Regions from separate parts of the Duganella paludis genome, predicted to be linked through region 1. Evidence: predicted binding sites of a transcription regulator. Region 1 holds the regulator's gene; each other region holds the start of a gene.

The links. Region 1 encodes FNR, which switches genes on or off when oxygen is low (the NO sensors DNR and NnrR bind a similar motif). Its sites were predicted from a motif close to TTGATNNNNATCAA; they were not measured.
Region 2: the regulator FNR is predicted to act here: its motif matches at 2,099-2,112, upstream of ACXZ1M_RS26180 (agglutinin biogenesis protein MshI).
Region 3: the regulator FNR is predicted to act here: its motif matches at 2,095-2,108, upstream of ACXZ1M_RS19080 (carbohydrate kinase).
Region 4: the regulator FNR is predicted to act here: its motif matches at 2,385-2,398, upstream of ACXZ1M_RS05650 (universal stress protein).

Annotation. Positions count from the first base shown of each region.
Region 1 is NZ_CM136922.1:2,962,014-2,965,592, reverse strand. Features, by position in the region: gene ACXZ1M_RS13285 (MarR family winged helix-turn-helix transcriptional regulator) at 1-413, opposite strand, end outside; gene ACXZ1M_RS13280 (YgaP family membrane protein) at 516-734, shown strand; gene ACXZ1M_RS13275 (RNA polymerase sigma factor) at 734-1,252, shown strand; gene fnr (fumarate/nitrate reduction transcriptional regulator Fnr) at 1,299-2,057, shown strand; gene ACXZ1M_RS13265 (FixH family protein) at 2,068-2,565, opposite strand; gene ccoG (cytochrome c oxidase accessory protein CcoG) at 2,577-3,579, opposite strand, start outside.
Region 2 is NZ_CM136922.1:5,909,315-5,912,893, reverse strand. Features, by position in the region: gene ACXZ1M_RS26190 (hypothetical protein) at 1-457, opposite strand, end outside; gene ACXZ1M_RS26185 (hypothetical protein) at 454-1,125, opposite strand; gene ACXZ1M_RS26180 (agglutinin biogenesis protein MshI) at 1,122-2,066, opposite strand; gene ACXZ1M_RS26175 (agglutinin biogenesis protein MshP) at 2,185-2,655, opposite strand; gene ACXZ1M_RS26170 (PulJ/GspJ family protein) at 2,652-3,542, opposite strand; gene ACXZ1M_RS26165 (type IV pilus modification PilV family protein) at 3,539-3,579, opposite strand, start outside.
Region 3 is NZ_CM136922.1:4,304,813-4,308,391, forward strand. Features, by position in the region: gene ACXZ1M_RS19075 (pseudouridine-5'-phosphate glycosidase) at 1-860, opposite strand, end outside; gene ACXZ1M_RS19080 (carbohydrate kinase) at 865-1,995, opposite strand; gene xapA (xanthosine phosphorylase) at 2,209-3,048, shown strand; gene ACXZ1M_RS19090 (phosphopentomutase) at 3,099-3,579, shown strand, end outside.
Region 4 is NZ_CM136922.1:1,245,903-1,249,481, forward strand. Features, by position in the region: gene ACXZ1M_RS05640 (chemotaxis protein CheA) at 1-1,368, opposite strand, end outside; gene ACXZ1M_RS05645 (protein phosphatase CheZ) at 1,368-2,204, opposite strand; gene ACXZ1M_RS05650 (universal stress protein) at 2,473-2,940, shown strand; gene ACXZ1M_RS05655 (response regulator) at 3,030-3,579, shown strand, end outside.

The DNA.
Region 1 (3,579 bases):
AGTTTACCGAGGTTGCGCATCAGCGAGGCAACCTCCTCGTTATCGATGGAGCAGTGGCCGGCGAAGTCCTGGCTGACCTTGAGGGCGGCCGCGCGCAGCTCCTGGCCGGCCGGGGTCAGCGTCAGCACGCGGTTGCGCTCGTCGCGCGGATCGCGGCTGCGGATCAGGTAGCCCTCCGCCTCCAGCCGCTTGACCACCGGCGTCACCGAGCCGGAATCCTGCTGCAGGCGTTCGGCCACGTCCTTGATGCCCAGCCCGTCCTGCTCCCATAGCACCACCATCACCAGGTATTGTGGATAAGTCAGCTTGAGCGCGGTCAGCAGCGGCTTGTAGGTCTGGGTCATCTTCAGCGAGGTGCTGTAGATCAGATAGCACAGGTGCTGGTCGAGGGTGGGAGGCTTGGGCAGGGTCATGACCGTAGCCTAACAAAATATTTTCACCGGCGCGAATCCAAATGCGATGCGCGGTCCTCTTAGTAGCCGAGGGTCTTCCTCTACAACTATTTGGAGAGCAAAATGTTCTATGTTAAAAATGTACCAACTTGGGAGCGCGTGTTGCGCGTGGTCGTCGGCCTGATCGCTGTGTATGTAGGCTTCGCGCTGTTGGGCGGTTTGTGGGGCACGGTGGTGGCGGTCTCGGCGGCGGGCATCGTCGCTTCCGGGCTGGTGGGTTTCTGCCCGATGTGCGCCATGGTCGGCCGCCGCCTCGACAAGGCGGCGAAACAAGGGAAATAATGAGTCTTGCGGAACAACATTTGCCGGTGCTGGACGCCGCCCATCGCGGCGATCCGGCGGCGCTGGCGCAGCTGTTGCGGCTGTGCCAGCCCGATATCCGCCGCTACGCCCAGCGCAACTGCTTGATCGCCGATGTCGACGACGCTGTGCAGGAAACGCTGCTGGTGTTGTCGCGCAAGCTGGCGTCGGTGCGCATGCTGGCGGCGTTTTCCGGCTGGTTGTTCCAGGTGGTCAAGCGTGAATGCCACCGCCTCGGCCGCGCCGCGCTCGGTCACGATCCGTGGGACGACGAACGCGCCGAGCAGTGGCTGGCCCGCCAGGACACCGCCGGCTTGCGCACCGAGTTGATCGGCGCGCTGGAGTCGCTGCCGGCCGATTACCTGAAGGTGGTGCTGCTGCGCGACTTCGCAGAATTGTCGATCGCGGAAATCGCCCAAGAGACAGGCGACTCGGTCGCCGCCGTGAAAAGCCGCTTGCATCGCGCAAGACAAATGGCGCGCGAATACTTGATCGGATGACTGCGGAATAGGCGCCAAACGACGCTTGATGGGCTACACTGGCCGCATGATACGAGAACTTCCTTCGCTGCTTATTCCCGGCACCACCATCGAGGTGCTGAAAGCCAGCTGCGCTTCGTGCAGCATGCACCAGCTGTGCCTGCCGATGGGGCTCGACAACAATGACATGGAGCGGCTCGACGAGATCATCGGCCGCCGCCGCAAGGTGGCGCGCGGCGCGACGCTGTTCCGCATCGGCGACAGCTTCCAGAACCTGTACGCGATCCGTCTCGGTCATTTCAAGACTTACCAGGTCAACCGCGCCGGCGCGGAACAGATCACCGGCTTCCAGATGGCCGGCGAGCTGCTGGGCATGGACGCCATCAGCGCCGACGTACACCATTGCACCGCCATCGCGCTGGAAGACAGCGAAGTGTGCGAGATTCCGTTTGGCACCTTGCAGCAATTGCTGGCGGAAATGCCGACCTTGCTGCGCCATTTCCACCGCATGATGAGCCAGGAAATCACGCGCGAACAAAGCGTGATGCTGTTGTTGGGGAATATGCAGGCGACCCAGCGCTTCGCCGCCTTCCTGGTCAACCTGTCGTCGCGCTACGAGGCGCGCGGCTATTCGCCGAACACCTTCCAGCTGCGCATGTCGCGCGAAGAGATCGGCAACTACCTGGGCCTGACCATCGAAAGCATCAGCCGCCTGCTGTCCAAGTTCAAGAAGGAAGGCCTGGTGCGCGTCAGCAATCGCGAGATCGAACTGCTCAACCCGCCGCTGCTCAAGGCCATCACCGCCGGCACTGAAACCTGCGCTTGATCCGGAAGCCTTAGTCCGGCAACAGCGCAATGCCGCGCTGCGCCGGCCAAGTCCAGGCGCCGGCCAGGCGCCAATCGCGTTTCTTCCCTTCCACCAGCACGATCCAGCGGCTGCGTTCGAGCAGCGGCAGGCTGGCGCTGAACGTGCCGTCCTGGTCCGGCACCAGGATCAGCTTGATATCCTTTTCCGGCAGCGTGGCGTGCGACAGATGCAGCAGCAGTGGCCCGCTATCCTTGCGGTTGATGCGTCCGCTCAGGGTGCCGGTGGCGGCATCGTAGCCGAGCGCCACCGACAGTCCCATTTGCGACGCCACATGGTCGCGCCGCAAATCCTGGTTGATGGCCTTGCCTTGCTTGTAGTAGTCGCCCACCACCAGCGCATCGGGCGCCGAGACGGCCAGGTAGCCGGCGTAGATGCTGGCCGTCACCACAATCGCCGGGCCGGCCATCAGCAGCCACGGCCAGCGTTGTTTCCACCACGGCGCGACCGGCATAGTCAGCGTGTTCATGAACATTCTCCTTAGCGCGGCACAATGAAGACCGCGGATTCTTTTACATGCAGCGACGGATCGTCGACTGCGGTCAGGGTGACTTCGATCTTGTTCGAGCCCGGCTTGCCGGCGCCGTGCGCGGTGCGCAGGCGGATCGGATAGCCCTTGGTCTCGGTGGCCTCCACCATCACCTGGTCGGCGGTGACCTGCGCCAGCGTCGGCATGCCGCCCACGGCGATCTTGTACACGTGCGCTTGTTCGGAAGTGTTCATGATCTGCAGGCGGTAGACGTTTTCGATCATGCCGTCCTCGACCTCGCGGCCCATGGAGCCGCGATCGCGGATCACGTCCAGCTTGAGCGGCGTGCGCAGGGTCAGCGCGCCGGCTGTGGCGAGCATGATCAGTCCGAGCACGGCGCTGTAGATCTTCACGCGCGGGCGCAAGGCGCGGCGCCGGATCTCGGTCGGCGTCAGGTGGTCTTCCATGGCGCGCTCGGTGCTGTAGCGGATCAGGCCGCGCGCCTGGCCGGTCTTGTCCATCACGCCGTTGCAGGCGTCGACGCAGGCGGCGCAGCCGATGCATTCATATTGCAGGCCCTTGCGGATGTCGATGCCGGTCGGGCACACCTGCACGCACAGCGAGCAATCGATGCACGAGCCGCCATTACCGTGGCTGTTCTTCGACAGCGGGCCGCGCGGCTCGCCGCGTTTGGCGTCGTAGGTGATGATCAGGGTGTCGCGGTCGAACATCGAGCTCTGGAAGCGCGCATACGGGCACATGTACTTGCACACCTGCTCGCGCAGCCAGCCGGCGTTGCCGTAGGTGGCAAAGCTGTAGAACACCACCCAGAACCATTCCCACGGGCCGAAGGTCAGCGTCGCCACTTCGCCCATTAAATGCGTGATCGGCGTGAAGTAGCCGACGAAGGTGAAGCCCGTCCACAGCGCCACCGCGCCCCAAGCCAGGTGCTTGGCGCCCTTCTTGCCGAACTTGCGCAGCGAGGCCGGCTGGCGGTCGAGCGCGATGCGGGCG
Region 2 (3,579 bases), 2.9 Mb from region 1:
TGGCGGGCAGCGCGGTCTCGTTCAAGCCGGTGACCGGCAAGGTCTTCATCGACATCAGCTTCAGCTTGCCATTGCCGCGCAACAGATGCTCCAGCAGCGGCACAATCTTATCCGGCGCCACCAAGCCTTTTTGCACCGCCATCAGGCCGGCGCTGGTGGTATCGATGTCGCGCCGCAGCGCTTGCAGTTTGGCCCGCGCGTCCGCATCCGGATCGACCACGAAGCCCTGCGCTATGGCGGCGATCTCCATGTCGATGCCGCTGATCTGGTTCTGCTGCTGCTTGACCTGCATGCGCAGCAGCTTTTGCTTGTTGAGCAGCGGCTCCACCGACATCGTGTACAGCAGGAACAGAATGCCGGCCACGATCGCCGCAAACACCATGGCGCGCTCGCGCAGGGTCATGGCATCCAGTTTGGTGCTGAGCTTAATCCATTGTTGCAGAAGCTGTTGTTTCATTTGACCACCTCCTGCGCCGTCGTTTGCAGGTTGAATTCCACAAACGGCGATGCCGCCGATACCGCCGGCGCCGGGGCTCCGTTGGCAACCGGCGCTGCTGGCGCAGACACCGCCGAATTCTGCGGCCGCCCGATATCCAGCGTAGCAAAGCTCTTGCCGCGCATGACGCGTTCGGCGGTCAGGCGGGCGATATAGTTTGGAATCAAGGTCGCCTGCATGGCCCTGCCCTGCACGCCGATGTCATTGCCAGCGCCGTTGATGCTCACACCGGTCAGCCACAAGCCGCTGACGTTCTGGCGCGACAGCGCGCGGAAGTATTCCGCATAGCCGGATGTATTCCCCAGCGCGCCACCCTGCAGCACCGAGGTCACATCATGCAGCGCCTTCAGTTCCGCCTCGGCCTCGGCTTGTTGCAACGCCAGCGACGGATCCTTGGCGCGCGGCGCGAACTGCGCCTTGGTCTGCACCAGGCGCTGCTCGCGTTTGGCCAGCGCGGCTTTGCCGGCAATGGCTTCCTGCTCCAACGCGGCCACGCTCTGACCGGCATACCAGGTCAGCAGCAAGGCGCCGGCAACGATCACGCCGAGCGCCTCGGCCATCGGCAAGGCGGTGAAAATCTTCTTCTGCTTGAGGAAGATGGGATTGAAGAGATTGATCTGCTGGCTCACAGATGCACCTCCTCATGCCGCAACGCCGCACCCAGCGTCAGGAAGAAACGCTGCTGCTGGGCCGCGTCCTGCAGTTCCGGTGTTTTGCTGAGATCGAACACATCGTCCAGCGTCATCGCTTCCACCGGCATGTATAGATTGGTGGCCAGGTGTTCGTGCAGGCCATCGGCGCCGGTCGGCGCCAGCAGCAGCTTGATCACGTTCACAAACGAGAACTGGCGGTCGAAGTGGTCGAGCGAGCGTTGCAGCTCCAGCGTGATTTTGTCGAAATAGGTTTGCTGGCGCTCGGAATCGCGCTCCAGTAGTTGCGCCAGCGTGACATCGATGCGACGAGACAGGTACAGCTCAGCCTTGAAAGTAATCGTCAGCAGGCCGCCGTCGCCGTCGAAGGACAGCATGGCCAGACCGCGCCCCTCGGTCTCCAGCAGCGCCGAGATATTCCGTTGCGCCATCTCGGGAATATCGATCACGGTCAGCGCCAGCTTGGCTTCGCTGAACAGTGCCTGGCGCGACTGGATCAAGGCATTGCGGGCGGCGATGGCAAACATCGAGTGGCCGCGCGCGGCGTTGCTGGCATCGACCGGAATGTCGAGCACGTCGATGGTGGCGTCGTCGACGTGGAAGTCGAGCATATCCTTCAAGCGCCAGCGCACGGCGGTTTTCAATTCGTCTTGCGGCACGTTCGGAGCGTCGACCATCAGCAGCTGGTACTCGCCGCCGCTAAGCATGGTGCCGCAGGAATAGCCGCCGGCCTTCAGGTCTTTATTGAGTTTGTCGAGCGCTTCGGGCGAGACGGCGGCGTCGGACGGATAGAACGCCGACAGCTCGACGATGGCCTTGGCGTCGCGCCTGCGCTGAACGCGGCCCGCGCAAACACCGTCCCTCAGAAAAGTGACAGTAAGCCATCCATCGGTTTTTTTAGCTCGCTTAAAGAAGCTCATAGATCAACACACGAAGTTTGCGCGCTAGACGATTGATTATATTCAAGTTGTAGATCTTTTCATGCTTAAAATTACAATGATTCCGCAAAAATACACACATTTCCACACAGTTGCGTCTTTAAAGCTGCGCGGTGATCACCCGCTGCACGTAATCAGGTCCGGGAACGGCGGCGGGACAGGCTGCGGCATTGCAGGCCGTAACGGTGATCAGGAAGTGGCCAGCGGTCCGATCATTGGGGCTGCCGTCGCCGTAGGAACGCGGGCCAAGCGGGTCAAACGTACAAGTAATATTCACGGAAAATGCAGACAATGTGGTGTTGGGCGGCAAAGTGAAGTTCACTGGTGCCGCGTTACAGAGATTGGCGGCACGCGTGGCGGCCGGGCCTTGCAGCGCTGTGAATAGCGCCCAGTCCATGCCCCCTTTCGCCGCAAGGTATGCGCGCGTACCCAATTCATCCTTGACCGACGAGTCTTGCTGCGAGGTCCTGAGCGACACCACGGCCACCGCCAATCCGGCCAGCACCACCAGTAGGAAGATGGCGGTCACCAGCGCCAGCCCGGTTTGTTTGCGTAAGATATGCGGCATCATGGCGTGTTATCCACGTGAATTTGATGAACCAGCGTCACCGTCTCCAGTCCGTTAGCTGCCCCGCCGACGCGCGGCCGCGCCAGCGCCAACGACATGCCAATCATGCCGGTATTCACATTGGCAGCTTGATCCGCGCTGAAGTTGCAAGCCAGGACATTGGTTGCCAGCCGAGGCATGTCCGGCGTCAGCGCCTGCGGCACCTGCGCGGCGGTAAAGGCCTGATTAGCAATACGTACCAGCGTACCTGTGCCAGTAGCGTTGCCCTCGCACCGGAAAGTGACGGGACTGGTAACGACGCTGAACCGGTGCTCGGGAGAAGCATTCGGCGTTGCGCCGCCCCATGGGTTGTTTGCCAGCGTAATCAGCCAGCCATTCGGCATGTTATTCACTGCATTGACCCGCGCGAGGTTGGTTTGCGCGTAGGCGTCCGCGCCGGCTATGCCGTTACCCAGGTTATAGATGACGATGGAATCGGTTGCCGGGTTGATGGCGGCGGCACCGGCGGGCATATGGCCGACAACACTAAATTGGTTGCCCCCTCCAACGAAATCCAAAGGAGTGCCATTGGCCACTTCGTCTTCCACAGCCAGATACTGGCCGCCGGCCTTGACCGGAATGAACTGCACATACCAGACGCCGTTGGCGAACATCGCCCGGACGCTGTTGGGTAGCGCGCCGCGCAGCTCGCGCGCCATGCGCCGCAAGGCCAGATCGGCCGTATCGCTCAGGTCGGCGCGCGCGGCGGCGTCCACATAATTCTGCACCGGCTGGCGCAGGAACAACATCATGGTCCCGGCCAGAATACCGGTCAGCACCATGACGATGATCGCTTCCACCAGCGTGAAGCCCAGCTGCGTGCGTGGGATGGGCGGGCGCGATTTCATCATGGCGTCACCGTCGGCGCGTAACGCGTGCGATAGGCAT
Region 3 (3,579 bases), 1.3 Mb from region 1:
TTCACCAGCGCGATATTGGTCGCCAGGCTGCGGCCCTCGGTCAGCGCCTTGATGCGGCCGAGCAGGAAAGGCGTGACGCGCTTGCCGGTGATGTCCTGCGCATCGGCTTCCTGCAAGGCCTGCGCGGTGATGCGGTCGATCTCGTCCTTCGGCATGGCCTCGGCGGCCGGCACCGGGTTGCTGACCACCACGCCGCCCTTCAGGCCCAGCTGCCACTTGGTGTGGATGAAGGCGGCCTGCTCGGCCGGGGTATCGAGCTGGAAGTCGGCGTCGAAACCGCTTTCCGTGGTGAAGAAGGCCGGGAAGCCGCGCTGGCCCACGCTCACCACCGGCACGCCGTAGGTTTCCAGGTATTCCAGCGTCAGGCCGATGTCGAGGATGGATTTGACGCCGGCGCAGACCACCGCCACCGAGGTGTGCGCCAGTTCCTGCAAGTCGGCCGAGATGTCGAAGCTGGTTTCGGCGCCGCGATGCACGCCGCCGATGCCGCCGGTGACAAACACCTGGATGCCGGCCAGCTCGGCGCAGATCATGGTGGCGGCCACGGTGGTCGCGCCCAGCTTGTTCTGCGACAGCACGAACGGCAGGTCGCGGCGGCTGACCTTCATGGCGTCCGGCGAAGTGCCCAGCAGTTCCAGCTGCTCGTCCGACAGGCCGATGCAGATCTTGCCGCCGATGATGGCGATGGTGGCCGGCACGGCGCCGCCGTCGCGGATGATCTGTTCCACTTCTCGCGCCATCTGCACGTTCTGCGGATACGGCATGCCGTGCGAGATGATGGTTGATTCCAGCGCGACGATGGCTTTGCCGGCGGCGCGGGCGGCGGCCACTTCCGGCGAGAACAATAGGTATTGGTGCATGGTTTTATCCTTTATTCGGGAACAGCGGAGCGTTCATATCAAAGTCGTGTATTTCGTCGAGGATGTCGGCGGCCAGCACCGGCGAGACGGTCTCCTGGCTTTCCAGCGTCATCGCGGCCACCTTCAGGCCGCGGCGGCAGGCCAGCGTCAGGTCGGCGCTGCCCTGGTAGAGCGACCAGCAGACGGCGGCTGAAAAGGCGTCGCCGGCGCCGGTGACGTCCACCACGTCCACCTGATGCGCGGCCAGCCAGGCCAGTTCGCCGTCACGCGTGTGGTACACGCCCTGGCTGCCGCAGGTGACGATGAGGTCCTGGGCGCCTTGGGCCTGCACCTCGCGGCAGGCGGCGCGCACGTCGGCTTCGGTCGGCAGGGCGCGGCCGGCGCGGGTTTCCAGCTCGCCGCGATTCAGGATCAGCAGGCGCAGGCCGCTCAGGTCTTGCGGCAGGCGCGCCATCTTCGGTTGCGAGACCGCCACGATCACCAAAGGCAGATTGTCGCTGCGCGCGCTCTCCAGCAAGATGGCGATGCTGGCGGCCGGCAGGTTGAGGTCGGCCACGGTCATGGCGGCGGCCGCGCGCTGCGGCTGGCGGCTGGCCAGGAATTCCGGCGTGATGCGGTCGTACAGCGCCATGTCGGCCAGCGCCACCACCAGTTCGCCCTTGTCGTCGAGGATGGCGGTATAGGTGCCGGTGGCCGCGTCCTGCAGTTTGAGGCTGCCGCGCGTGTCGATGCCGGCCGCTTCGGCGTGGTCCTGCAGGCTGCGGCCGGCGGCGTCGTCGCCGACGGCGGTGAGCAGGGCGGTGGGCAGGTTCAGGCGGGCCAGGTTCTCGGCGATGTTGCGCGCCACGCCGCCGTAGACTTCCTCGGCGGTGGCGGGATTGGAGGTGCCGAGCGCCATCGGCGCGATAGTGCGCAGCTTGCGGTCCAGGTTGGCGGCGCCGATGCACAGCACTGGGCGCTTGTCCGGCAGCACGTAGGCGCGGCCCAGCAGGCGGCGTTCACGGATCAGGCCGGCGATGTGGCCGGCCACGGCGGAGCGCGACAGGCGCAGCTCGACCGCCAGATCCTGCTGGGAGATGAAGGGGTTGGCGCGGATCAGCTGGTAGAGCTGTTCTTTTTTGGACGAATCGGACACGGTAGTGACCTCATAAACAATTGTCCTGCATGATAAACTTTTGTCCGAATCAAGTCAACGACACGGCGGCGGCTAAGTTTGCCTCGATTTATAATACCCTTCATTTATATCACTTTTATATAAATGGCTAAGAAAAATGGTATTTGCCATACATATGGACGATGATGCATAGTGTCAGCTTCCCCAGCCACATCAAAAAAACAGAGGATTTCCATGTCTAACAATTCCCCATTCCAGGCAGCTGACATCATTCGCGCCCGTCTTCCAGAAGGCTTCAAGCCGCGCGTGGCGATGATCCTCGGTTCGGGCCTGGGCGTGCTGGCGGAACAAATGACTGACGCCGTCACCATCGGCTACGACCAACTGCCGGGCTTCCCGATCTCCACCGTGCACGGCCACGCCGGCGAACTGGTGATCGGCACCCTGTCGGGCGTGCAGGTGGTGTGCATGAAGGGCCGCGGCCACGTCTACGAAGGTTACGGCCTGGGCGTGATGACCAGCGCCGTGCGCACCATGAAGCTGCTGGGCTGCGAAATGCTGTTCGTGACCAACGCGGCCGGTTCGCTGCGCACCGAAGTCGACGCCGGCGCGCTGGTGGCGCTGACCGATCATATCAACTACCTGCCGGGCACCCCGATGATGGGCCCGAACGATGAGCGTTTCGGTCCGCGCTTCTTCAGCATGGCCAACGCCTACGATGCCGACCTGCGCGCACTGCTGCATGCGTCGGCCAAAGAGAAAAACGTGCCCCTGCACGAAGGCGTGTACATCGCCTACGCCGGTCCTAACTTTGAAACGCCTGCGGAAATCCGCGCGTTCAAGACCTTGGGCGCGGACGTGGTGGGTATGTCGGTGGTGCCGGAAGTGGTGTCGGCGCGTCACTGCGGTTTGAAAGTGGTGGGCGTGTCGGCCATCACCAACCTGGCAGAAGGCCTGTCGCCGTTCCCGCTGTCGCATGACCAGACCTTGAAGTACGCCGCCATCGCAGCGACTTCGCTGATCGAAGTCATCCTGGGCTTCCTGGCCAACGTGGCTAAAACGCCGCAGGCGTAAGATACCCAAGGGGCGGCTGGTCCGCCCCTTTTGCATTTTAGGAGTACGTTATGAAACGCGCATTTATCCTGCTGCTCGATTCGTTCGGTCTGGGCGCCACGCCCGACGCGGCGAAGTACAACGACGTCGGCGCCAACACCTTCGGCCACATTGCCGCCACCGTCGCCAAAAGCGGCGCGCCGATGTCGCTGCCGACCATGGAAAAACTGGGCCTGACCGCCGCCGCTCATCTGGCCAGCGGCGAGTGGGCCACCGGCTTCACCCAGCGCGAAGGCTTCACCGCCGCCTACGGCGCGGCGCGCGAGCGTTCGACCGGCAAGGACACGCAGTCCGGCCACTGGGAAATCGCCGGCGTGCCGGTGGAATTCGACTGGGGCTACTTCCCGAAAACCGTGCCGTCGTTCCCGGCCGAGCTGACCGCCAAGCTGCAGGAGCTGACCGGCGTGCCGGGCTTCCTGGGCGACTGCCACGCATCGGGCACGGAGATCATCAACAAGCACGGTGACGAGCATGTCGCCACCGGCAAGCCTA
Region 4 (3,579 bases), 1.7 Mb from region 1:
CACTTCCTTGGTCGAGAAACCCGGTAAGAATACCAGTTGCAGGCAATCGTCGGTGGAAAGCTGCGCGGATTCGGAGATCAGGCCCTTCTGCAGCGCCTTTTGACGCAGGCGCACCGGGTCCATGCCCTTGCCGTCATCCTGCAGCACGATCATGACGCTGTTGGCTTCCTGCCACGCCTTGAGCTGAATGAAGGACTTGATCGGCTTGCCGGCCACCGCACGCTCTTCGGGCGTTTCCACGCCGTGGTCGAGCGAGTTGCGCAGCATGTGGACCAGCGGATCGTACAGCGAATCGACCACCACGCGGTCGACTTCGGTCTCCGCGCCTTCGATGTTCAGTTCGACTTCCTTGCCGAGGTCCTTGGCCAGCTCGCGCACCAGGCGCGGGAATTTCTGGAACAGGCGGCCGACCGGCTGCATGCGGGTCGCCAGGGTGGCGCGCTGCAGTTCGGTGGAATAGCGCGAGGCGCGTTCCAGCGTTTCCGCCAACGTGGCCATCAGGGTCTGGGCCTGGCCTTCGAATTTGAATTGCAGCAGGCGTTCCAGCAACACGGCGGCCTGGTTGGCGGCCTGCACCGATTCGCCAGCCACTTCCAGCAGCGCGTCGAGCTTGACGGCGTCGATACGGATCGATTCTTCCTTGGCCGGCGCGGCGTGCGGACGCTCTTCGCGTTTTTCGGTGCTGGCTTCGCGGGTACGCGGCGCCACCTGCACGGCGGCGGCCACGGCGGCGATTTCGGCGGCCGGGATAGGCGCCGACGGTGCCGCTTGCACGGCGGCGGCCGGAGCCGGTGCTGGTGCCGCGCTGACGGCCGGACGGGTATAGCTACCGGCCGGCATCACGGCTTCGTACATGCCTTCCCAGTCCAGTCCGTCGGCCGATGGCGCGGCGGCTGGTGCGGCCGCAGCGACAGGGGCGGCGGCAACCGGCGCGGCCACAGCGGCCGGGGCTGGAGCAGGCGCGGCGGCGGGAGCCGAGTCGGCCTTGCCGGCGATGGCGTCGTTGAGCAGGGTTTCCAGGTTGTCCGGCAGCGCAGGCAGGCTGGCCGGTTCGGCGCCGTTGTTCAGTTCGGCGAGCTGGTCGGCCACGAAGCCCGAGGCTTGCAGCGCCGCTTCGATCGCCAGCGGGGTCACCGGCGCGGCGCCGGTGCGCAGCGCGTCGAACAGGTTTTCAGTCAGGTGGCAAGCGGTGACCATCGCCGGCAAGCCCATGAAACCGGCGCCGCCCTTGATGGTATGGAAGGAGCGAAACACCGCGTTGAGCGTCTCTTTATTGTCCGGGTCGCGTTCGAGGCGCAGCAGGTGCTCCTCGACGTTGACCGCGAGATCCATCGCCTCGACGACGAAATCCTTCAGCATATCGTCCATTAGAACCCCAGATCGGCAAGCAGGTCGTCAACACTATCCTGGTTCAGCGCAACGGCCGGGGCCGATGGACCAGACATCAGGGACACTTCCTTCTGCGCAATCTTCTCGCGCACGCCGGCCGGCGCGTTGTCTTTCAGCAGCTGGGCCAGCTCTTGCTCCACGGTCTTGGTGATGAGAACCACTTTCTTGATCAGCTGGCCGGTGATGTCCTGGAAGTCCTGCGCCATCATGATGTCGAGCAGGCGGGCTTTTTCCGCTTCCGTGGCGGCCGAGACGGCCACCGCGAATTTCTGCGAATCGCCGGCCAGTTGCTTGAACTGGTCCAGGCTCAGCTTGCCGGCGAACAGGTCGGCCCAGCGGTTTTCCATGTCCTTGGACTGCTTGGACAGCACGTCCTGCTCGGGCATGCCCTCGTCCAGCGTGTTGAGCACCTTGTTGGCGGCCTGCTCGGTCAGGCTGGCCACGTATTCCAGGCGGTCCTGGGCGTCGCCGATCTGGGTCGCCGCTTCGGTCAACGCCTTGTCGTAGCCCAGTTCGCGCAGCGAGTCGTGCAGCAAGCGCACGATGCCGCCCAGGCGCTCGAACATGACGTTGCCATCGCCTTCGGCGCCGGCAGCGGGGGCCGCGCCGGAATCGGCGGACGCAGCAGGGGCCGCCGCAGCGGCGGGCGCCGCGTCGGCCGGCCGCGATGCGGCGACTTCTTCAAACAGGCTTTCCAGGTCATCTTCCGCAGCAGCGGCCGGCGCGGGTGCGGGTGCTGGAGCGGGCGTTGCGGATTTGCTCTGAGCAGACACTTCTTCAAATAATGCGTCGAAATCGTCAGCGGCGTTAGTCATAATCCCTGCTTCTCCATATTTGGTAAATTTGCTGCCCTAAACTATCTGTATTTGGTGATACTAACATTGGATAGAACAACGGAGTATGCCGCGTGACACAAAAGTAGTGCTTTAGTGCAAAAAAAAGCTGTTGTAAGCATAAAAGTCCACACCCTGCGACACCGCATAAAGCGGTTTTATTTGATAAATATCAAGTCTTTCCATAGTATCAATAATGTAAATCGCGACTACAATGAAATTGTGAGCTGATTCAGAAAGGAGGTCCATCATGTACCGCAAAATCCTGATCACCACCGACGGTTCTTCCGTCTCCAGCAAAACCGCCTGCGCCGGCGTGCAGTTCGCCGAGCAGTTGGGCGCGGAAGTACTGGTGTTGTACGTGGCGCCAGAATACCAGTACCCGATCTACGTGGAAATCATCCCGCCCAGCTACCCCAGCGAAGAGGAATACCGCGCCGCCATGCGGCGTGCCGGCCAGGAGCATACGCAGGATGTGGTGGCCTCGTGCGCCAAGCGCGGCGTGCCGTGCGAAGCGATGACCTCGTTCCACGAAAGCGCGGGCCTGAAAATCGTCGACGTGGCGCAACAACAAGGCTGCGACCTGATCTTCATGGGCTCGCACGGACGCAGCGGCTGGGGCCAGTTGCTGCTGGGCAGCGTAACCAACAAGGTGTTGCAACATTCCAAAATTCCGGTGCTGGTGCACCGGCTGATCAAGGAACCTGGTAGTAAATAAGCGCTGCGCGACGGCGTTTTATAGTAAGATCATAAGGTTAGCTCAATCATAACAACATTTACCATTAATCACTTTTTCTGCTAATCCTTATGATTCGTATCGTCATTGCGGATGACCACACCATCATGCGTGAAGGCCTCAAGCGCATACTCGACGGTGCACCGGACATCGACATCGTGGGCGAAGCCATCGACGGTTTCGAGGTGCTCGGCCACGTGCGTCAGGGCGGCTTCGACCTGCTGCTGCTGGACTTGTCCATGCCCGGCCGCAGCGGGGTCGACCTGATCCGCCAGATCAAGGCCGAGGCGCCCAAGCTGGCCATCCTGATCCTGACCATGCACGAGGAAGAACAGTACGCGGTGCGCGCCATCCGCGCCGGCGCGCAAGGCTACTTGACCAAGGAAAGCGCCGGCACCCAGCTGGTGGGCGCGATCCGCAAGGTCGCCTCTGGCCGGCCCTACATCAGCACCGAGGTGGCCGAGCAACTGGCGCTGAACATCATGATGCCGCACGAGTCGCTGCTGCACAAGCAGCTGTCCGACCGTGAATTCGAAGTCTTTTCCTACCTGGTGGCCGGGCGCTCCATCACCGAGATCGCCAACAGCCTGCACCTGAGCGTGAAAACCGTCAGCACCCACA